Regions from separate parts of the Ventrimonas sp. genome, predicted to be linked through region 3. Evidence: predicted binding sites of a transcription regulator. Region 3 holds the regulator's gene; each other region holds the start of a gene.

Evidence for each region. Region 3 encodes Rex, which represses fermentation and respiration genes when NADH is low (regulators of the CRP and FNR family bind a similar motif). Its sites were predicted from a motif close to ATTGTTAANTANTTAACAAT; they were not measured.
Region 1: a site for Rex is predicted at 2,055-2,074, ahead of fucO (lactaldehyde reductase). Genes of this name have one in related genera too.
Region 2: a site for Rex is predicted at 2,125-2,144, ahead of ACMP1L_RS10050 (DRTGG domain-containing protein). Genes of this name have one in related genera too.
Region 4: a site for Rex is predicted at 4,047-4,066, ahead of ACMP1L_RS03520 (oxidoreductase). Genes of this name have one in related genera too.

The regions. Positions count from the first base shown of each region.
Region 1 covers NZ_DBFCCJ010000013.1:488-6,203, forward strand. Annotated here, with positions in the region: gene ACMP1L_RS01785 (class I SAM-dependent rRNA methyltransferase) at 1-1,095, opposite strand, end outside; gene ACMP1L_RS01790 (TetR/AcrR family transcriptional regulator C-terminal domain-containing protein) at 1,335-1,910, shown strand; gene fucO (lactaldehyde reductase) at 2,168-3,316, shown strand; gene ACMP1L_RS01800 (Rpn family recombination-promoting nuclease/putative transposase) at 3,510-4,397, shown strand; gene ACMP1L_RS01805 (ABC transporter substrate-binding protein) at 4,930-5,716, shown strand, end outside.
Region 2 covers NZ_DBFCCJ010000062.1:2,912-8,627, reverse strand. Annotated here, with positions in the region: gene ACMP1L_RS10060 ([Fe-Fe] hydrogenase large subunit C-terminal domain-containing protein) at 1-1,198, opposite strand, end outside; gene ACMP1L_RS10055 (ATP-binding protein) at 1,277-1,702, opposite strand; gene ACMP1L_RS10050 (DRTGG domain-containing protein) at 1,702-2,049, opposite strand; gene ACMP1L_RS10045 (NADH-quinone oxidoreductase subunit NuoE family protein) at 2,305-2,799, shown strand; gene ACMP1L_RS10040 (ATP-binding protein) at 2,803-3,360, shown strand; gene ACMP1L_RS10035 ((2Fe-2S) ferredoxin domain-containing protein) at 3,377-3,754, shown strand; gene nuoF (NADH-quinone oxidoreductase subunit NuoF) at 3,767-5,554, shown strand; gene ACMP1L_RS10025 (NADH-dependent [FeFe] hydrogenase, group A6) at 5,570-5,716, shown strand, end outside.
Region 3 covers NZ_DBFCCJ010000053.1:68,453-74,168, forward strand. Annotated here, with positions in the region: gene ACMP1L_RS09030 (NAD(P)H-hydrate dehydratase) at 1-1,194, opposite strand, end outside; gene ACMP1L_RS09035 (redox-sensing transcriptional repressor Rex) at 1,316-1,987, opposite strand; gene ACMP1L_RS09040 (ABC-F family ATP-binding cassette domain-containing protein) at 2,165-4,141, shown strand; partial or broken gene ACMP1L_RS09045 (PLP-dependent transferase) at 4,167-4,337, opposite strand; RNA gene rnpB (RNase P RNA component class A) at 4,531-4,877, opposite strand; gene ACMP1L_RS09060 (nucleoside kinase) at 4,958-5,716, opposite strand, start outside.
Region 4 covers NZ_DBFCCJ010000020.1:24,671-30,386, forward strand. Annotated here, with positions in the region: gene ACMP1L_RS03505 (LysR family transcriptional regulator) at 1-139, shown strand, start outside; gene aroD (type I 3-dehydroquinate dehydratase) at 193-969, opposite strand; gene ACMP1L_RS03515 (shikimate dehydrogenase) at 1,023-1,901, opposite strand; gene ACMP1L_RS03520 (oxidoreductase) at 2,006-4,006, opposite strand; gene ACMP1L_RS03525 (ABC transporter ATP-binding protein) at 4,137-5,716, opposite strand, start outside.

The sequences.
Region 1 (5,716 bases), on a different contig from region 3:
GCGGAGGCGTTTGTGTACATTTGCAGCGGCCTCGCGGATGGTCTTGGTGAATAGCTCCGGGTCCATGAAGTGGGAGCAGGAGCAGGTGGCGAGATAGCCGCCGTCCTTTACCAGCTTCATGCCGCGCAGGTTGATCTCGCGGTAGCCCTTGACAGCGTTTTTGATAGAACTGCGGGATTTGGTGAAGGCCGGCGGATCCAGAATAACCACATCAAACTTTTCGCCCTTCTGTTCCAGCTCCGGAAGTAGATCAAAGACATCTGCGCACTGGAAGGTGACACGGTCAGACAGGCCGTTTAATTCAGCGTTCTCGCGGGCCTGAGCCACGCCCAGCTCGGACGCGTCCACACCAAGAACGGAAGCAGCTCCGGAAATTCCGGCATTCAGCGCGAAGGAGCCGGTGTGGGTGAAGCAGTCCAGAACCTTCTTACCCTTGCAGAGTCTCTGAATAGCAAGGCGGTTATACTTCTGGTCCAGGAAGAAGCCGGTCTTCTGGCCATCCTGCACATCTACCATATAGCGGACACCATTTTCAACGATTTCAACCTTGGTATCAAACGGTTCGCCGATGAAGCCTTTCACGCGCTCCATGCCCTCCTGCAGGCGGACCTTGGCGTCACTGCGCTCGTAAACGCCGCGGATGGAAATGCCATCCTCAGCCAGGACTTTCTTCAGCTTGTCCAGAATGACCGGCTTGAAACGGTCAATGCCCAGAGCCAGGGATTCGACTACCAGAACATCGGAAAACTTGTCGATGACGATACCCGGCAGGAAATCTGCCTCGCCGAAGATCAGGCGGCAGCTGGAAGTGTCTACGGTTGTTTTGCGGTACTCCCAGGCGTCACGGACACGCATCTCAATGAAAGTGTCATCGACCACGGTATCTTTTTTGCGGGTCATCATACGGACGGTGATTTTGGAGCGGGTGTTGATAAAGCCCTGGCCCATCGGATAGCCGTCAAAGTCAGAAACGAAAACCATATCACCGTTTTCGAACTCTCCCTCAATTTTGTCAATCTCGTTATCATAGATCCAGGCACCGCCGGCCTTCAAGGTGCGGCCTTCGCCTTTTTTTAAAATTACATTTGCGGACATGTATGTACTCCTTATTGTGAATAGGTTATTGCTTCGTGCATTTTTATTTCCCAAATATTGTAACATAAGCCGCGGAGGCTTACAACCGGGAAAAGAAAAAGCAGGATGTCAATGCGATTTGGTATGTGTTTTCCGGACGTATACGAAACCGTAACCGAAATTCGGGTAATCTGCTTGCTGTGGGACTGCGGTAATGATACAATATTGTAAGGAAATGTAAGGAGAAAGATAGCAGCATGATGGAACAGAAGACGACACAGGAAAAGCATGACCGTGCCAAATACAAGCTGGCGGCCTCCATCAAGGAGTGCATGAAGACCACCCCGGTGGACCGCATCACGGTGAAGGATATTGTGGAGGGCAGCGGCCTGACCCGCCAGACCTTTTACCGCAATTTCAAAGATAAATACGATCTCATCAACTGGTATTTTGACAAGCTGGTGCTGCAGTCCTTCGAGCAGATCGGCATGGGGAATACAGTAGGAGAGAGCCTGACCCAGAAGTTTGAGTTTATTTTAAATGAGAAGGCATTTTTTACCGAGGCTTTCCGGTCGGATGATTACAACTCTGTGAAGGAGCACGACTTTGAACTGATTCTGCAGTTTTACAAAGATCTCATTGCCAGAAAGACCAGCCGCCCGTTGGAGGAAGAGATGGAGTTTCTTCTGGAGATGTATTGCCGCGGGTCTGTGTATATGACAGAAAAATGGGTGCTTGGCGGGATGAAAGATACTCCGCGCCGCATGTCGGACAAGCTGGTGGAGGCAATGCCGCCGAAGCTGGAGAAAGTATTTTCAGAGCTGGAGCTTTTGTGAAAAAGCCGACGATTCTGCGAAACAGAGAAATTCCTGGGAAATTGAAAGATAGATAAAAATATACAATAAAAATTGTGAAAAACCAACAAATATAAGAAGAAAGTGACATAAGTGATACTTTGTCACTTTCTTTTTCTTGTTGCAGTTGTTAAAATAATATCAGCACGAAGCGGAAATGAGCTACAGAGTGCCGCTTAGAAGAGATGCAAACAGAAATTGAAAATCAAATGAGTATAGGCTCAAGGAGGATTTTTATCATGGCAAACAGAATCGTATTAAATGAAACTTCTTATCATGGCGCAGGCGCTATCAAAGAGATTGCAAATGAAGTAAAAGTCAGAGGCTTCGCAAAAGCTTTCGTATGTTCCGACCCGGATCTGATCAAATTTGGCGTAACCAAGAAGGTGACCGATGTCCTGGATGAGGCTGGTCTTGCTTATGAGATTTACTCCAATATCAAACCAAACCCGACCATCGAGAATGTACAGACCGGCGTTGCAGCATTTAAGGCATCCGGCGCTGACTATCTCATCGCCATCGGCGGCGGTTCTTCCATGGATACCGCAAAAGCCATCGGCATCATCATCAACAACCCGGAGTTTGAGGATGTAAGAAGCCTTGAGGGCGTAGCTCCGACCAAGAAACCGTGCGTACCGATCATCGCAGTTCCGACCACCGCAGGTACCGCAGCAGAGGTTACCATCAACTACGTTATCACCGATGTTGAGAAAAAACGTAAATTTGTATGTGTAGACACTCACGATATTCCGGTTGTCGCAGTCATCGACCCGGATATGATGTCCAGCATGCCGAAGGGCCTGACCGCTTCCACCGGTATGGATGCCCTGACCCATGCAATTGAGGGATATATTACCAAGGGCGCCTGGGAGATGACCGATATGTTCCACTTAAAAGCAATCGAGATCATTTCCAACTCCTTACGCGGTGCAGTTGCAAACACTCCGGAGGGCAGAGAAGGAATGGCTCTGGGCCAGTATGTAGCAGGCATGGGCTTCTCAAACGTAGGTCTTGGTATTGTTCATTCCATGGCACACTCCCTGGGTGCTGTTTATGATACTCCACACGGCGTAGCAAACGCAATCCTTCTTCCGACCATTATGGAGTACAACGCTCCGTGCACCGGTGACAAGTACAAATACATCGCAAAGGCTATGGGCGTTGAGGGTGTAGAAACCATGAGCCAGGAAGAGTACCGCAAGGCTGCTGTAGACGCTGTGAAGAAGCTGTCAGCAGATGTAGGTATCCCGGCAGACTTAAAGGCCATCGTAAAAGAAGAGGATCTGGATTTCCTGTCTGAGTCCGCATACGCAGACGCATGCCGTCCGGGTAACCCGAGAGATACTTCCGTAGAGGAGATCAAGGAGCTGTATAAGTCCTTAATGTAATAAAATCATGAGATAAAGATAGGGCCAGAGAAAATCGCTTTAGAAACGGTTTTCTCTGGCCGTTCTTATGAATCCTGCTTACCGCTGTGAATAATTCCCGGGCCGGGCGGGGCAGTACGATATTTTGTTGCAGACATACGGAAAATGTGATAACCTACATATATAGGATTCCTCTGTATTATGGAGGAAGTATATGAGTAAAAAAACACTGGAAGAACTGGTATTTCATGATGATTTTATGTTTGCAGCTGTCATGATGGATGCGGAGAATTGCCGCTGCTTTCTGGAACGTGTGTTGGAAATTGCAATTGAAAAGGTGGAAATCAACACAGAGCATAGTTTCTTTTTTAATCCGGAATGCAAAAGCATCCGCATGGATGTGTTTGCAAAAGATGTGAACCGAACACATTATGACATTGAAATGCAACTGGTAAAAAAAGACAGTCTGGAAAAGCGAAGCCGTTATTATCATAGCCAGATGGATGTGGAAATGCTGGAAAAAGGAAAGGGATACAGCGAGCTTCCTGATGCCTACGTCATTTTTGTATGCAACTTTGATCCGCTTGGTGAGAAAAAATGCCGTTATACCATTCGCAAATATTGCGAGGAAACCGGCAAGACATTTGCGGATGGTGTCTGCACGGTTTTTTTGAACACAAAAGGGGAAAATCGTGATGAAGTACCGAAAGAACTGGCAGCATTGCTTGATTTCGTAAAGGCAGATCTGGCTGGAATCGAAGCTGATTACGAAGACCCATTTGTAGAACAGCTTCAGAATTCTGTGCGTCGGATCAAAAAAAACCGAAAAATGGGGGAACGTTATATGATGTTTGAGCAGTATATGCAGGAATATGTCCAGGAACATGCAGACGAAATTCGTGAAGAAGCAAGAGCAGAAGGCTTGGAGCAGGGCATCGAGCAGGGCATTGAGCAGGGCATCGAGCAGGGCCGGGAAGAAACCGTAGCCAGATTGAACAAGCTGAATTCCTGTTTGTTATCAGCCAATCGCCTGTCTGATCTGCAGCGTGCGCTGCAGGATCCGGAGTATCAGAAACAATTACTTAAGGAATTTGGAATTTAGCAGCAAAACAAACCGTTTCATGCGGTTGGGTTCGTGTGTGAATTTCGGAAAAAGTCTGGCTCATATCTCAATGAGCCGCTTTGCCTGAATGGCGAAATCTATTTGTAGTACATATCTTATAATCAAGGTCATTTCGACCGAAATCAAAATAGATACAGGGGAATTCTATACCATAAAAAAGGGACAACCGGGAATTACTTGTTGCCCTGTAAAAAACATGATATAAAATGATAGATAGTTATGAAAAAGGAAACAAAGGGGATACCATGGAAGAATGGATGGAGAAGGAGCAGAGGATTCTGGATTTGTGGAAGTAGAAATGCAGGTCGCCCCTTTCAGGGCCTTTACCTCCTCTTCTCGAAATCTCTGCCTCATCCCTCGAAATGATATTGAAAATCCCCTTTCAATGTGGTATGATTTCCTCATTAGCGGACATTTTAAAACTCAGTGAACATGCAAATGCAATGGTGCATCCTTTCGGGGCAATGCACCATTTTCGGGTTTTAAATGGTTCCAGGTAAAGGAGGATATTATGAAAAAGAAGATCAGTCTTATGCTGGCGGCTGCTCTGACAGCAGGTCTGGCGCTGACCGGCTGCGGCGGCAGCAAAACTTCCGATACAACAGATAATACTGCAGGCGCTGAGAACGAGAGCACGGCCGAGGTAAAGGGTGTGGATGTGGATACCACCGGTTACCTGGTTGCGGCTCTGAACGCAGATATTCAGACTGCGGATGTGCAGAAAACTTCCAAGGACTACGAGGTGCCGTTTAATATTTTTGATCGTCTGGTAGATGTTGAGGTGGGCACGGACGGCAATTCCAAGATTGTCCCGAGTCTGGCCGAAAGCTGGGATATTTCCGATGACGGCCTGGAGTATACCTTCCATTTAAGACAGGGTGTGAAGTTCCACAATGGCAATGACTTTACAGCAGAGGATGTGACGTACACCTTCCACCGCATGCTGACCGTAGAAGGTGGCGTGAATACCGAGTTTATTGACCAGATCAAGGGCGCGGATGAGCTCCTGGCAGGCGAGACGGATACCCTGGAAGGTGTTGAGGTGGTAGATGACTACACCATCAAGGTTACCTTAAAGGAGCCGTTTGCAGGCTTCCTGGCAAGCATTTCTTCTCCGGGTGTTTCTATTTACGACAGCGAGGCCACCGAGGCAGCGGGCGATCAGTTCGGCATGGATCCGGCTGTGACGGTTGGTACCGGCCCGTTTGAGTTTTCGTCCTGGAGCTTCAACAACCAGCTGGTTCTGACACGCAATGAGGATTACTGGAAGGGAGCTTCCGGGCTTCCGGGTGTTGTCA
Region 2 (5,716 bases), on a different contig from region 3:
AAATATCCTCCGCCAATGCTTTGCACGATGGCGCGCCGCAGGCACCGCAGTCCAGGCCTGGAAGCTGTTTACACAAGGCCTCGATCCGGCTTAACCGGGCGAAGCTTTCCATCATGGTCTCGCCCAGATTATAGACCGGCTCATACTCCACGCTCTGCGTCCATGACATCAGCTCTTCTGCCTTTTCTTCCGTCTCTGCATCCATGTGGCTTCTTGCCACCGGCATATACTTACGCAGATGTTTCAGCTTCACTTCTGCCACATACGGATTTTCCACCGTCAGCACGCCTCCCACGCAGCCGCCGCTGCAGGCATCCAGTTCCACAAATTTTAAATTGGTAAACTTCTGGTCTTCCATATCCTCCAGCACCCGGATCACATTCTCAATTCCGTCTGCTGCAAGGTAGCTTTCCGTAAACAGGCCTCCTGCTTCCCCTCCATTGTGTCCCCAGCTGATGCCGATCTTGCCAGAAATGCTGATGTTCTCCGGGTCTTCATCTACCTGCTTCATATATTTTAAAAGCTGTGGGTACACATCCTTGATGGCAAGCACGCAGTCAATTTCACTCTTTTCTGTCCCGATCGGTGATTTTGCGTACGTTACCTTTGACGGACACGGAGAGATAAAGCAGATGCCGATGTCTTCTCGTGCAAGTCCCGTCCTTTCCATAGCCCGCTTCACAGCCAGCCCGGCAGCCACCTCCACCGGTGGATTTAAGGGCAGCAGATGCGGGATCAGATTCGGGAACCGCACCCGGATCAGCCGTACCACGCTGGGGCACGCCGTGCTGATCAGCGGCAGCTGATCCTCATGCTCCGTCAGATAGGAACGGGTTGCCTCACTCACAAGTTCTGCAGCCGCACTCACCTCGAACACATCATCAAAACCCATAAGCAAAAGCGCATGCAGCACAATGTTGATGTCATCCAGATTGTTAAACTGACTATATAAAGAAGGAGCCGGAAGCGCTACCTTGTAACGGAAGCGTTCCATCTCCTGCAGTTGATCATAGACTGCGTGTTTTGCGTGATGGGGACAGACCCGGATGCATTCGCCACAGTCAATACAGAATTTTTTGTTGATCCGGGCTTTGCCATCCTGCACGCGGATTGCCTGGGTGGGGCAGCGCTTGATACAGTTGATACAGCCCTTGCACAATTCCTCATCCAGTCGTACGGAATGGTAAAACTTATCCATGCCGCTTTTCACCTCCAAATGTCAATTTCCGGTGTTTTCGGAAACTTCTGGCTTTTGCCAGCACATTCCGGCACATACTCACGTCAGATTCACTTCCATCGTGATCTTTGTGCCTACACCTAATTTTGTTACTATCTCCATGTCATCGGTATATTTCTTCATATTTGGCAGGCCCATTCCGGCCCCGAATCCGAGGTTTCTCACCTCGTCCGGCGCAGTGGAATAACCCGCCTGCATGGCAAGCTCAATATCCGGAATACCCGGGCCCACATCATCCAATACCATCCGTACCTTTTCCGGCGTGATCTCCACCGTAATTTCACCGCCGTTTGCGTGGATCACCATATTGATCTCGCCCTCGTACATGGCGATGGCCACCTTACGCACGGCCTCCGGACTGATGCCAAGCTGCTTTAGCTTTCCCTTTACATCACTGCTGGCTTCTCCTGCCCGGGTAAAATCATCTGCCGAAACATGGTATTGCAATACGATCGCATTTTCCATCAGATTGCACCTCCGCCAAGTCCTGCTCTGTAGAGCATGCCGCAGGTAGAAAACATACGGTGTCCCGTTTCCATGACGATCAGATCACGATCCTTTGCCATGGCAAGGATCGTTTCATCCGGATGCTTTCTCCGGACAAAGATGAGACAAACAATATCCAGCATCTCTGCTGTCCGGATGACCTGCGGATTGCAAAGTCCTGTGATCAGGACCGAATGATCTTTTGAAAACGCCAGCACATCGCTCATCATGTCCGATGCGCAGGCACTGGTGATCTCGCGGTCCAGAAATTCTTCTCCTACCAGCACCTGCGCGCCGAGGATTTTCTGAACATCTCTTGCTGTCATAAGCAGATTCCCCCTGTCATAAAGAATAAATAAAGCATGGCTGCATATTGGTTGAGCCATTTTATTGCAGCTCATCTTGTCATATTTTTGTCAGTCCAGACAATTTTATAGTGTAAGAATATCATTTATTATGTAAATAATCAACAAAAATATATTTTTAATTTTAAACCAATGCTTGATTTTTGTGGATTTTTTTTCATCTTCATGTTAATATATTATATACATTTTACAAACACATTTAGGAGGAGGGTTTACATGGCTTGTAAAAAAGAGACGGTTCCGTTCAGCGGAACACCGGAGCAGGAGGCTGCTTTAAAAAAGGTGATCGCTGAACTTAAGGACACCCAGGGCGCACTCATGCCGATTATGCAGCAGGCTCAGGATATTTACGGCTACCTGCCGATCGAAGTCCAGACTATGATTTCCGATGAAACCGGAATCCCGTTAGAAAAGATCTACGGCGTTTCCACATTCTATTCCCAGTTCGCACTGCAGCCAAAGGGCAAATATCAGATTTCCGTATGCCTTGGCACTGCCTGCTACGTAAAAGGCTCCGGCGCCATTTTTTCAAAACTGGAAGAGCTTCTTGGCATCACCAACGGAGAGTGCACTCCGGACGGGCGTTTTTCGCTGGATTCGTGCCGCTGTGTCGGCGCCTGCGGACTGGCTCCCGTCATGATGATCAACGACGAAGTTTACGGACGGCTCACCCCGGACGACATTCCCGGCATCCTTGCCAAATATCAATAGCCTATGATGCCGGAAATTTCCTTAAACATCCTTGACGTAGCAGAAAATTCCACCCGTGCCGGCGCATCCCTGGTACAGATTACCGTAGATGTACAGCCGGAAGCGGACAAACTCACTGTCATCATCACGGATGATGGCTGCGGCATGACACCAGAGCAGATCAGACAGGTTACCGATCCGTTCTACACCAGCCGTACCACCAGAAAGGTAGGCCTGGGCGTTCCTTTTTTCAAATTTGCCGCCGAAAGTACAGGCGGAAGTTTCTCCATCGAATCAGAGCCCGGAAAAGGAACCATGGTCACTGCGGTCTTCACCTTAAATCACATTGACCGGATGCCTCTCGGTGACATGACTGCCACCATCCACACTCTGATCCAGGGCCACCCGGCAACCGATTTTCTCTATGTTTACCGCTGCGGCAACAAAGAATTTTCCCTGGATACCCGCGAGATGCGTGCCATCCTTGGAGACGTTCCCCTTACCGCACCTGAAATTTCCAGCTACCTCAAAGACTATCTGACTGAAAACAAACTTGAAACCGACGGAGGATCGGTTTATTAAGGAGGACCAACCTAACATGAAAAGCCTTGAAGAATTAAGAGCAATCCGCGAGAGGATGCAGAGTCAGGTCAGCATGCGTGCAGAAGACCACACTCATACCCGCGTTGTAGTCGGCATGGCTACCTGCGGCATCGCCAGCGGTGCCAGACCTGTCTTAAATGCCCTTTCCACTCTGGTTCAGGAAAAGGGCCTGACCGATAAAATTTCCGTTACCCAGACCGGCTGTATCGGTCTTTGCCAGTATGAGCCTATCGTAGAAGTCATGGAGCCGGGCAAGCCGAAGGTTACTTATATCAAAATGAATGCGGACAAGGCTGCCGAGGTGGTAGAGCGCCATCTGATCGGCGGACACATTGTCGAAGAATATACCTTAAATTCTGCAGATCTGAAATAAGGAGGACAACAGATGTATCGTTCACATGTATTGGTTTGCGGTGGAACAGGCTGTACCTCCTCCGGAAGCCAGCAGATTATGGAAACATTAAAAGAAGAGATCAAAAAGGCCGGACTGGAAAAGGAAGTCTCCGTAGTCCAGACCGGATGTCACGGTCTCTGCGCCCTGGGCCCGATCATGATCGTCTACCCGGATGCCAGCTTCTACTCCATGGTAAAGGTAGAAGATATTCCTGAGATCGTTCAGGAGCACTTATTAAAGGGACGTGTCGTTACCCGTCTCCTCTACCAGGAGACAGTTACCCCAGCCGGTGTCAAGGCCCTGATCGACACAGATTTCTACAAGAAGCAGCACCGTATTGCCCTGCGCAACTGCGGCATCATCAACCCGGAAGTCATTGAAGAGTACATCGGAACCGGCGGCTATCAGGCCCTGGGCAAGGTCCTTACCGAGATGACTCCGGACGATGTCATCCAGTGCCTGATCGACTCCGGCCTGCGCGGACGCGGCGGCGGCGGATTCCCAACCGGTCTCAAATGGAAACTGGCCAAGCAGAATGAAGCTGACCAGAAATACGTCTGCTGTAACGCAGATGAGGGTGACCCGGGCGCATTCATGGATCGCTCCGTCTTAGAGGGTGACCCGCACGCGGTACTGGAGGCTATGGCCATTGCCGGTTACGCCATTGGTGCAAACCAGGGCTACATCTATGTGCGCGCAGAGTATCCGATCGCAGTAGAACGTCTGAAAATCGCTATCAGCCAGGCACGCGAGATGGAACTGTTAGGAAAAGATATTTTCGGAAGCGGCTTCGATTTTGATATCGACTTAAGACTCGGTGCCGGAGCTTTCGTCTGCGGCGAGGAAACCGCACTCATGACCTCCATTGAAGGAAACCGCGGCGAACCGCGTCCGCGTCCTCCGTTCCCGGCACAGAAGGGCTTATTTGGCAAGCCGACCATCTTAAATAACGTAGAGACCTATGCCAACATCCCGCAGATCATCTTAAACGGTCCGGAATGGTTTTCTTCCATGGGTACTGAGAAGTCCAAAGGAACCAAGGTATTTGCACTGGGCGGTAAGATCCACAACACCGGCCTCGTAGAGATCCCGATGGGTACTACCCTGCGCGAGGTCATCGAAGAGATCGGCGGCGGCATCCCGAATGGCAAGAAATTCAAAGCAGCACAGACCGGTGGTCCGTCCGGCGGATGTATCCCGGCAGAGCACTTTGATATCCCGATCGATTACGACAACCTCATCTCCATCGGCTCCATGATGGGTTCCGGCGGTCTGATCGTTATGGATGAAACCGACTGTATGGTAGATATCGCAAAATTCTTCCTGGAATTCACTGTTGAAGAATCCTGCGGTAAATGTACTCCATGCCGCATCGGCACCAAACGTATGCTGGAGATCCTCAGCAAGATCACCAAGGGCACCGCTACCATGGAAGATCTGGATAAGCTGGAAGAGCTCTGCTACTACGTGAAAGAGAATTCTGCCTGCGGTCTCGGCCAGACAGCTCCAAACCCGGTTCTGTCCACTCTGCGTTACTTCCGTGACGAGTACGAAGCACACATCAAAGAGAAACGCTGCCCGGCAGGCGTCTGCAAAGCGCTCCTTTCCTACCATATCGACGCAGACAAATGTAAGGGCTGTACCCTGTGTGCAAGAAACTGCCCGGTTGGCGCTATCATCGGCTCCGTCAAGAATCCGCATATCATCGACACCGATAAGTGTGTTAAATGCGGTGCCTGCATGGAGAAATGTAAATTCGGCGCGATCTACAAACAGTAATGGAGGAGAATGGCTATGGAGAATATCACAATCAAAATCAACGGCATGGAAGTCAGTGCCCCGAAAGGCTCCACCATTCTGGAGGCAGCCCGACTGGCGCACATTGAAATTCCGACTCTGTGCTTCTTAAAAGAGATCAACGAGATCGGCGCATGCCGTATC
Region 3 (5,716 bases):
TAGATCTGCTATGGGAACCGAAGTCAGGCGGCTCATCTCCCCCATATGGGGCGTGATAATGATGTTCTCCGTAAAATAGCGTGTCAGGTAAGGATGGGATGCCACACAGTTAAGTCCGTCTGCGTCCAGCACAATGGGAACATAGGAATCTGACAAAACCGTCTCCAGAAGATATTCCGTATATGCCTCCTGTCCCAGGCCGGGTCCTGCCACGATCACGTCGGCCCAGGCACACTCCGCCTCCAGGATTTTCTGCATAGTCTCCTCCTGATCCGGATCATAACAGCTTATGATTGCTTCTGGAAGCTGTGTCTGAAGAACCTGCCGGTTTTCCGGCACAGTCAGGATCTTCACCAGACCGGCGCCGGTACGGTAAGCACCAAGCGCTGAAAAATAAGCCGCTCCGCTCATGCCTCTGCTTCCCGCGATGACCAGAACTTTGCCAAATGTCCCTTTATTCCCATCCGGCTGACGCTTTGGAAGCCAGGACAGATCATCCGGTGTAATCAGCTTTGCATCCCATCCGGCCTTCAGCAGACTGGCCTGAGGGAATCCGATGTCGGCTACCACAAGGTTTCCTGCATAATATTTTCCGGGATAAAGCAGAAGACCGGTTTTTGCAAAGCCAAAGGTCACGGTAATATCGGCCTCCAGGGCAATTCCCATGATTTCACCGGTCGTTCCATGGATCCCGGACGGCGTGTCTACCGCGATCACTCCGGTTCCATACTGCTCCCGCAGAGAAGCCAGCATTTCCAGGACCTTCCGGTATTCCCCGCCAATTTCCCGGCCAAGACCGATCCCAAACACTGCATCAAGAATGATATCACATGGTGCCTCCTGATACTCTGCTGCCGTGCACTGCGCAAGATCCAGATTTCGGGCGATCTGCTTCTGAGTCTTCATCTCTTCTGAATCGTGCTCCGGATTGCCGACAAGCAGGAGACTTACGTTATATCCGCGTCCCTGCAGGATGCGTCCTGCTGCCACTCCGTCCGCGCCATTGTTTCCGGTACCACACACAGCCAGGATCCGGGCTTTTTTCCCCAGATTCCGCTCTTTCGCCATATGCTCTGCGGCCTCCGCCACAGCCAGGGCAGCCCGCTCCATAAGCACCATGGACGGAATGCCGATGTTTTTTATGGTATTCTGGTCAATCGCTTTCATCTGCTGTGCCGTTACTGCGTAATCCATGTTCCGTCTCCTCTCTGATTCCGCTCCCCTGTAAAGGATGGATGGAAACTCAAAAAACCGGCAGGCAGGAGAACTGATCGTATCCCCGCCTGTCGGCTTTTACCTCTGTTTCGCTCTGCCTCTAGGACTCTCTCTGAGCTTTCTTTTCCTCTTCCTCTTTCCGGTCCTGCATGCTGCATACCCGATAAGACAGGCGCATAAGGCTCTCGGAAAGATGAACATTCTCCACCACAACATCGTCCGGAACATTCAGATCCAGATGGGCAAAGTTCCAGATTCCTTTAATTCCCGCATTGACCAGACGGTCAGCCAGCTCCGGAGCTTTTGTTTTCGGAATGGTCAGTGCTGCCATCTGAACATCATTATCTTTGATAAACTGCTCCAGATCATCTACTCCGCGGATCTCAATTCCGCGTACCACAAGCCCGATCAGTCTCGGGTTAATGTCAAACATGCCTTTGATCATAAAACCGCGCTTTTCAAAATTTGCATAATTTGCAATGGCCTGACCAAGATTTCCGGCACCAATAATGATCAGGTTATGCTGGCGGTCGATTCCAAGGATCTTTCCGATCTCTGTATACAGGTATTTTACGTTATAACCATAACCCTGCTGACCGAATCCTCCAAAGTTATTTAAATCCTGACGAATCTGGGAAGCAGTCACCTTCATCCTGGTACTCAGCTCATTGGATGAGATACGCTCTACACCTGATTCCAAAAGCTCTCCGAGATAACGGTAATACCTCGGGAGTCTTGTAATAACTGCTTTGGATATCTCTCTGTTTTCCATGTTGCACATCTCCTATACGTAAACTATTAAAATCTATTATAACCGTTTGCGAAATCTATGTCAATGTTCAAACAATTTCGAAACAAAAAATCAGAAGAAAGTCCTTTACAAGTGTTGAAAGCCTATATTATACTTGATAAGTCTTATAGTAGAAAACGTAACGAAATGGAGTTATCTATGATTTTATCATGCAATCACATCAGCAAAGCCTTCGGCACGGATGAGATTCTGTCCGAAGTATCTTTTCATATAGAAGATCAGGAAAAGGCTGCCATCGTAGGCATCAACGGTGCCGGAAAGTCTACTCTCTTAAAGATCATTGTCGGCGAGCTGTCAGCGGATTCCGGCGAGGTCGTTCTCGCAAAGGGCAAAACCCTCGGCTACCTGGCGCAGCACCAGGATCTGGACAGCAGCCGTACCATCTATGAGGAATTAAAAGAAGTCAAGCAGCCCATCATCGATATGGAACAGCAGATCCGCGAGCTGGAGCTCAATATGCAGAATGCCTCCGGAGAAGCACTGGAACAGATGCTGGCTGCATACAGCCGCTTAAGCCATACCTTTGAACTGGAAAATGGCTACGCATGGAAAAGTGAACTGACCGGTGTCTTAAAGGGCCTTGGCTTTACCGAAGACGAGTTTGACAAAACCGTGTCTACCCTCTCCGGCGGCCAGAAAACCCGCGTATCTTTAGGCAAACTGCTTCTCTCCCGCCCGGATATTATCCTTTTAGATGAGCCAACCAACCACCTGGACATGGAATCCATTGCCTGGCTGGAGACTTACTTGTTAAATTATAACGGAGCTGTCATCATCGTAGCCCACGACCGCTATTTCTTAAACCGAGTAGTCACCAAAGTGGTAGAGCTGGAGCAGGGGCATGCCTGCGTTTACCTTGGCAACTACACCGCCTACAGTGAAAAAAAGGCCATGATCCGAGCCGCCCAGATGAAGGCCTGGTTAAACCAACAGCAGGAGATCAGGCATCAGGAAGAGGTCATCACCAAATTAAAATCCTTCAACCGTGAGAAATCCATCAAGCGGGCTGAAAGCCGTGAGAAGATGCTTTCCAAGATCCAGGTGCTGGACAAGCCGGCTGAGATCCAGGATGAGATGCGCATCAGCCTGGAACCAAATATCGTCAGCGGCAACGATGTTCTCACCATCCGGGATTTAAGCAAATCCTTCGGCAGCACCCATCTTTTCTCCCATGTTGATATGGAAGTAAAGCGGGGAGAACGGGTTGCCATCATCGGCAACAACGGAACCGGCAAGACCACCATCTTAAAAATCATCAATGGTATGCTTCCTGCCGACACCGGCACCATCACCCTGGGTTCCAAGGTGCACATCGGCTACTACGACCAGGAGCATCACGTCCTTCATATGGAAAAGACAGTATTTGAGGAGGTACAGGATGCCTACCCGAATCTGACCAACACCCAGGTACGCAACATACTGGCTGCCTTCCTGTTCACCGGGGACGATGTATTCAAACGCATTTCTGACTTAAGCGGTGGCGAACGTGGCCGTGTTTCCCTGGCCAAGCTTATGCTCTCTGAGGCTAACTTTCTGATTCTCGATGAGCCGACCAACCACCTGGACATCATTTCCAAGGAGATTTTGGAGAATGCACTGAAACATTATACCGGAACTGTACTCTATGTCTCCCATGACCGTTACTTCATCAACCAGACTGCCACCCGTATTCTCGAACTGACTGGTCAGACCTTCTTAAACTATATCGGCAACTATGACTACTATCTGGAAAAGAAGGAGCTCATGAAGGAGCTCTATGTGGACCCCACGCATACCGGGCGCGACCGCGCCATCGGAACTGCAGCCGCAAACGGCAGCTTAAAAGCTACGGGAGTTCCCGGCATGACAAAGTCCTCAGCAGAAACCGAGGTCAAGCTGGACTGGAAAGCCCAGAAAGAGGAGCAGGCCCGCATCCGCAAACGTCAGAACGACTTAAAGAAGGTCGAGGACGAGATTCACAGACTGGAGACCCGGGACAGCGAAATTGATACGCTTCTCTCTCAGGAGGAAATATACACCGACGTTACCCGCCTCGTGGAACTGAATAACGAAAAAGAGTCCCTCCAGCAAAAGCTGGAAGAACTCTATGAAACCTGGGAAGAGCTGGCAGAATAATCTGCCGGCTCTTTTTTCTGTGCTGCTACTGCTCATTCTCAATCTCACAAAACACCTGGTCCAGCTCCGCGATCAAATCTTTCACATTCTCAATGCCCACAGACATACGCAGAGTTGCGTCCGTCAGTCCGTTCTTTTCCTGAATTTCCTTTGGAACATCCGCATGGGTCTGCGTAGTCGGATAAGTCAGAAGCGTCTACACCATTCTCCAGGGATGCCACGACCTTTTCCAGATGGATACATTTTGTTTCAATCTCTCTTTCCATAAGCATTTTTATCTTCTATGTATTTAGTGGGTTTATTATCTCCAATTCCTGGATATATGTCAATACCTGTCTGTGAATGAAAACAAAAAGAGTGCGCCGCAAAGCACACTCTCTTAAAATCAGGTTATGAGCAAGACGATAAGCCGGGTTATGTCGTTGAATGGTCATCTATCTAGACCAGATGTCACCACCTGGTTCAAGCAACCTACCCGAAAGCAGACGGGCCGCCTTATGCTTTCTGTTCGGTCTTGCTTCAAGTGGGGTTTACATGTGCCCCGTCTGTTACCAGACGGGCGGTAGTCTCTTACACTGCCCTTCCACCCTTACCGGCAAAGCCGGCGGTATATTTCTGTTGCACTGTCCCTGGAGTCACCTCCGCCAGACGTTATCTGGCACCCTGCCCTGTGAAGCCCGGACTTTCCTCTCCCGCAGCCTTTCGTTTCTGCGGCAGCGACCATTTGTCTTACTCAATGTTCCCTATTCTAGCATTATTCCCAGGCGCTGTCAAGTTCCGAAAATGACACATGAAAGCAGTATTTCACAAACCGGTTCAAACCTTAAAGCAGCTTCCGCCGATAAATTCCCGGATCAGGGAATTGTGCGGAATTTCCTCACTGCTGACACCCAGAAAATAATCCAGGAATTTCAGCAGGCGCTTGGCCTCTACATATTCCGCGCTGTCCCGTGGCACCGAAAAAAGCACCGGCTCAGCATACTGCTTCAGCACCGACAGTTCATAGACCAGAGCAGAGTTGAACATCACATCTGCATCCTCCTGGTACGGGAAAATATTTTCTTCTTCCCCCCGGCGTACCGACGGCCACATGCGAATAGTGTCCTGTGCAGAAGCGCCGCGGGTTCTCGCATCCCGCACAATACGGCGCAGCAGACGCCCATCTGTGGTCGGAATGCGGTTATGCTCGTCGATATTCAGCTGTGTCAGCGCACTGATGTAAATCTTAAACTTGTTCTTTCTCGGCAGCGCGTAGGAAAGTTTCTCATTGAGACAGTGGATTCCCTCAATGACCAGTACATCATCCGGTCCCAGAGTCAGAAAATCTCCGTGATATTCCCGCTGTCCCTTCACAAAATTATACTCCGGCATCTCCACTGTTTTTCCTGCCAGAAGATCTGTCATATTCTGGTTGAACAATGCCACATCCAGGCATTCCAGCACCTCATAGTTGTAGTTGCCATTTTCATCCCGCGGGCTGTCTACCCGGTTGACAAAGTAATTGTCCACCGCAATGGGATGCGGCTTTAAGCCTTTCGCCTTTAGCTGAATGGAAAGGCGATGGGAAAAGGTCGT
Region 4 (5,716 bases), on a different contig from region 3:
CAGCATGCATCTGAAGGTCATCCACATTACAGAAGCAAACTGGGAACGCCGTTTCTATATAGCGTATCTGAAAAACCGCTACCGTACACCGCTTGCGGAGCAGTTTCTGAGCTATGTGAAAAGCCATGCTCTGATCTGAAAAAGGCGTGTAAAAAATGATTTCTCATTTTTTACACGCCCTTCTTTTTTTCTCTATAAGCTTGTATGGATCAGATTCAGGATCTCACTCAGATCCAATGCATTCATCTGCCCCGGTGCTGACGCTTTTCCCACTGCCCCGAAGGTCAGTGCCGAACCAAAGCACTCTCCGCAAAGACGGCTGATCAGCCCGGTTGCCGACATGGACATGGTAATGATCGGACGGTCTGCGTACTCTGATACCATCTCCTCGGTAGCTGAAAGCAGGGTCAGAACATCTTTTCTGCTCTGCGGCATCACCGCGATCTTTGGAATATCTGCGCCCAGCTCCTGCATTTTTCTCAGACGTCTTACGATCTCGTCCTTTTCCGGTGTTTTTTCAAAATCATGGTTGGAAGCTACCACCACAACGCCGCTCTCATGTGCTGACTCAACGATATCCCTTACCACCTCATCGCCGGTAAAGGCTTCCACGTCCACCAGATCGATCAGTCCCGTTGCAGCAGCCCTTTTATTTAACTCGGCATAAGCAGCCGGCTCAATTGCCTTTTCTCCGCCCTCGTTGGCGGTCCGGAAGGTAAAAAGGACCGGGGTATTTCCAAGCACCTGGCGCAGTTCTGTCATCACGGCTTCTACCTGTGCAAAATCAAAGACACCATTGAACCAGTCAGCCCGCCACTCAACGACATCCTTCTTTACGCTTTCAAAGGATTTTGCTGCTGCCAGAATCTCATCCCTTGTTGTACCGACGATCGGCACACAGATTTTCGGAATGCCCTCTCCGATCCGCACGCCGCGGACTTCTACCCAGCTATTCGTTTCCGTATTCATTCACATTCCTCCAGCTTTTTTCTTTCATGCCAAGACTGTGCGCTGCACAGTCCTCAGTCATCATAACGGATATGCAGCACCTCTTTCATATGCTCGATCGGCATATCCTTTCCGGTCCACAGCTTAAATGCCGCAGCACCCTGGAACAGCATCATGCCCATACCATTCATGGTCTTACATCCCGCTTTTTTCGCCATTGCACGCATTTTTGTCTCCAACGGAGAATACGGAATATCCACAACGATCAGCTCCGGTCTGAAATAAGACTCATCCGGCACGACAGACAGACCTTCCAGAGGCTTCATTCCAACACCGGTTCCATTTACAAACAGGTAGGAATCTGCCATCTCTGTCCGTAAACGGTCTTTGTCATCCAGATCGTAGAGAACAGCCCTGCAGGATGTTCTTTCATTGATCTTCTTTACGGTTTCCTCCGCATTAGCCCAGAATTTATCGTGCGGATTAAAAATAGAGATTTCCTTTACTCCGTCCAATGCCGCCTGGATCTCTACTGCTGTTGCGGCACCGCCGGCTCCGACAATTGTCATCTTCTTTCCGATCACATCGATATCGTTATCCTTTAACGCCTGCATAAAACCGATACCGTCTGTGATATGTCCGGTCAGTACACCATTTTCATTGACGATGGTATTCACTGCACCGCAGAGCTCTGCAGCCGGTGACAGTTTATCCAGATATTTTCCTACAACCGTTTTATTTGGCATGGAAACATTGGCTCCGACCATCTTCATTGCGCGAAAGCCCCTGATCGCATCCTCCAGCGTGCTGTTGTCCACCTCAAACGCAAGATAGGCGTAGTCGAGACCAAGGTAAGCAAACGCTTCATTGTGCATTGCCGGTGAATTGGAATGCCGGATCGGATACGCAAATAACCCGATCAGTTCTGTATGTCCTGTAATTCTTTCTGCCATAATTCATACCCCTTTCACTTAAATAACACTCTTATTTTTATATCACGCATGCAGCGCAAATACAACCATTTCCGGTTCCGGGTGCGTAACCCTGAATTTCAAGGTTACAGATAGTCGTGCCGCTCAAGAACACTTAAAATATTTCTTCCCTCTTCTGTTCCCTCTATGATCCTGCGCGCACGCCTGCTGTCACCGATGTTTATGATCTCGACATTGGTATCTGAAAAGATCTCTTCAAGCTCTTTTAATACTGGTGTGCTGGCTTTCATGCCCAGGCAGATAAAACCATAATCGAAGGGAAGCTCTTTGATTTCATCCTGCGGTGTTTTTACGATAAACCGGTCATTTCTGACCTCCTGGAGCATCGTATTCACCATCTGCTCCACCTGATATTTTTTCAGTTTTGCATGGATGTCACATCTGGAAACCGGGTCGAGTCCGTTTCCGATCATGGGAAGCATCTCAACCATGGATACCCGTGCTCCGCGCTCCGTGAAGAATTCCATGACATCCAGGCCGACTGCCCCGCCTCCGATGATCACAACCTTCCTGCCTTCCATATGCTCCGGATATTCCGGAATCCGCTCGATCATTTTTAACACAGTTGCAACATGACTGTCCTCTTTGTCAACAAGCTCGTGAAGTCCCCGGATCGGCGGCAACGTCGGTTCAGATCCGGTTGCATTCACAATGATGTCCGGATTCAGGCTTTTCACAAGCTCTGTGGTTGCCTGCGTGTTGCAGAAAACAAACAGGTTATGCAGCTTTTCCGCCCGGCGGATCAGATACTGCGGAAATTCTCCAAGTCGTTTTTTGTCCGGAATTTTTGAGATCACCGATGCAAGACCACCCAGCTCTGCTTTTTTTTCAATCAAAAATGTTGTACAGCCGACCTCCGCAGCGGTGCATGCCGCTTCCAGGCCTGCGGTACCGCCTCCGATGACAACGACATTGCAGGGCTTTTTGATTTTATGCTTCATATAGTCTTCCCCACTGTTTACCGCCGGATTGACAGTGCAGCGGATGGGCTGGTTTAAGCCGATGCGGTGTCCCGCACAGCCAATGTTGCAGGAAATACAGCTGCGAAGATCACATTCGTTTCCATATTCAACCTTGTTGACCCATTCCGGCTCCGCGATCAGGCCGCGTCCCATGCCAATAAAATCTGCATCCCCCTTCGCAAGGATTTCCTCCGCGATCTGTGGATGACGGATATTTCCGACAGCAATGCAGGGTTTCCCGAATTTTTCCTTCACAGCTCTTGCCATATAAGAACGCCAGCCGTCCGGGAGATAATTTGCATCTATCTGGTACTGGATGGAACCATTCAGGCCACAGGAAACATCAAAGACATCCACTTCTTTTTCCAGGTATTCCAGATAAGCCAGGGTGTCCTCCAGTGTATTTCCGCCCTCCATAAGCTCATCCGCGCTGATGCGCAGGAAAATCGGGAAATGCGGCCCGACCTGTTTTCGAACTGCCTCCAGGATCATATGCGCAAAGCGGGTACGGTTTTCAGCGGAACCGCCAAATTCATCTGTCCGTTTGTTGTAGATCGGAGAAAGGAACTGGCTGATCAGGTAGGAATGGCCCGCATGGATCTCGACTGCGTCAAAGCCACAAATCTGTGCACGTCTGGCAGCTTCTGCATATTTACGGACAATATGCAGGATTTCTTCCTTTGTCAGAGGCCTCGGGATTTCACCACCTTCCTTAGAAGGCACATCTGAGGCAGAAACCGGCTGCATTCCGATACGAGATGACATGGCAGACGCACCCGCGTGATTGATCTGTATGGCGATGCAGGCTCCGTGCTTATGAACATTTTCGCATAGCTTATACAGGCGTGGTATGTAATTGTCCGAATCTATGCGCAGCTGGGTCGTTCCGTTGGAGCCCTGCGGAGAATCCACACTGGCATTTTCAACGATCAGCAGTCCGGTACCGCCTTTTGCCCGCTGTTCATAGTAATTGATGTGCAGAAAGCTCATTTCTCCGTTCTGCTCTCCAAAATTGGTGCCCATCGGCATCATCACAATTCTGTTTTTTACAGTCATATGACGAATGGTCACGGGACTGAAAATATGCTGGTATTTGTTTTTCATGATCTACTCCGTTGTAATTTGATATCTACAATGTAAGCCAAATGATAAAAAAATACCAATTCGTTTTATTCAAAAAACCCATAGATTTCGTCTATGGGTTTTCATGCTCTTCGATTCTTTTCTATTCTTTTTACTCCAGCTCAAATGCTCCGGTATACAGCTGATAGTATGTTCCCTTCTGGGCGATCAGATCTTCGTGGTCACCACGCTCGATGATACGTCCGTGATCCAGAACCATGATGGCCTTACTGTTTCGGATAGTCGACAGACGGTGCGCAATGACGAGTACGGTCCTGCCCTCCATCAGATTGTCCATACCCTGCTGTACCAGTGCCTCGGTACGGGTATCGATGGAGCTGGTGGCCTCATCCAGGATCATGGCAGGCGGATCTGCCACAGCTGCGCGGGCAATGGAGATCAGCTGGCGCTGTCCCTGGGAAAGGCTTGCGCCGTTTCCGGTCAGCATGGTATTGTAGCCGTCCGGCAGGCGGGTGATGAAGCTGTCCGCATTGGCCAGCTTTGCTGCCGCGATACATTCTTCATCCGTTGCGTCCAGACGTCCGTAGCGGATATTGTCCATTACGGTTCCGGTAAACAGATTTACCTCCTGCAGCACCACACCGAGAGATCGGCGCAGGTCTGCCTTGCAGATCTTGTTGATGTTGATGCCGTCGTAGCGGATCTTGCCGTCCGGGATATCGTAAAAACGGTTGATCAGATTGGTGATGGTGGTTTTTCCTGCACCGGTTGCACCTACGAACGCGATCTTCTGTCCCGGCTTCGCGAACAGGGATACATCATGCAGCACCAGCTTCTCCGGCACATAACCGAAATCCACATGCTCCAGACGGATATCCCCCTTTAACTCGGTATAGGTGACAGTACCGTCCGGACGCGGATACTTCCATGCCCAGATGTGGGTCGGATGGTCGGCCTCCACCAGTTCACCGTTCTCATCATGCTTCGCGTTGACCAGGGTAACAAAGCCCTCATCCTCCTCCGGCTCCTCATCAATAAGCTCGAAAATACGGCCTGTACCTGCAAGACCCATAGCGATCAGCGCTACCTGGTTGGAGCTCTGGCCCACGGTCTGAGCCAGCTGCCTGGACATCCCTAAAAACGTGATGATAATTCCGACAGATACCGGACTAAAGCCCCTCCAGGTCAGGTTCGGTGCCTGAAAATAAACCATCAGGCCGCCAACAATGGCAAGAACCACATACATCAGATTGCCCATGTTGCCAAGGATCGGCATCAGGGCATTACCATACTGGTTTGCTGTCTTGCTGTCCTCAAACAGCTTTTCATTGTATTTTAAGAAATCCTGCTTTGCCTCTTCCTCGTGACAGAAAACCTGGACCACCTTCTGGCCTGCCATCATCTCTTCCACAAAGCCTTCTTCTGCTGCCAGGGAACGCTGCTGGAACATCATGTATTTGGAGCTCATGCCGCCGAATTTCTTCGTCACGGTCAGCATACCAGCCACAAACAGGCAGACTACAATGAACATTGGAATGCTGAAGCGGGTCATCATGATGATCATGACCAGAATGGTCAGGATCGACTGAACCAGCATCGGCATGCTCTGGCTGACCATCATACGGATGGCATCCGTATCGTTGGTATAGGTACTCATGATGTCGCCGTGGGCGTGGGTGTCAAAATACTTGACCGGAAGGGTCTGCATCCTGGTAAACATATCCACACGGA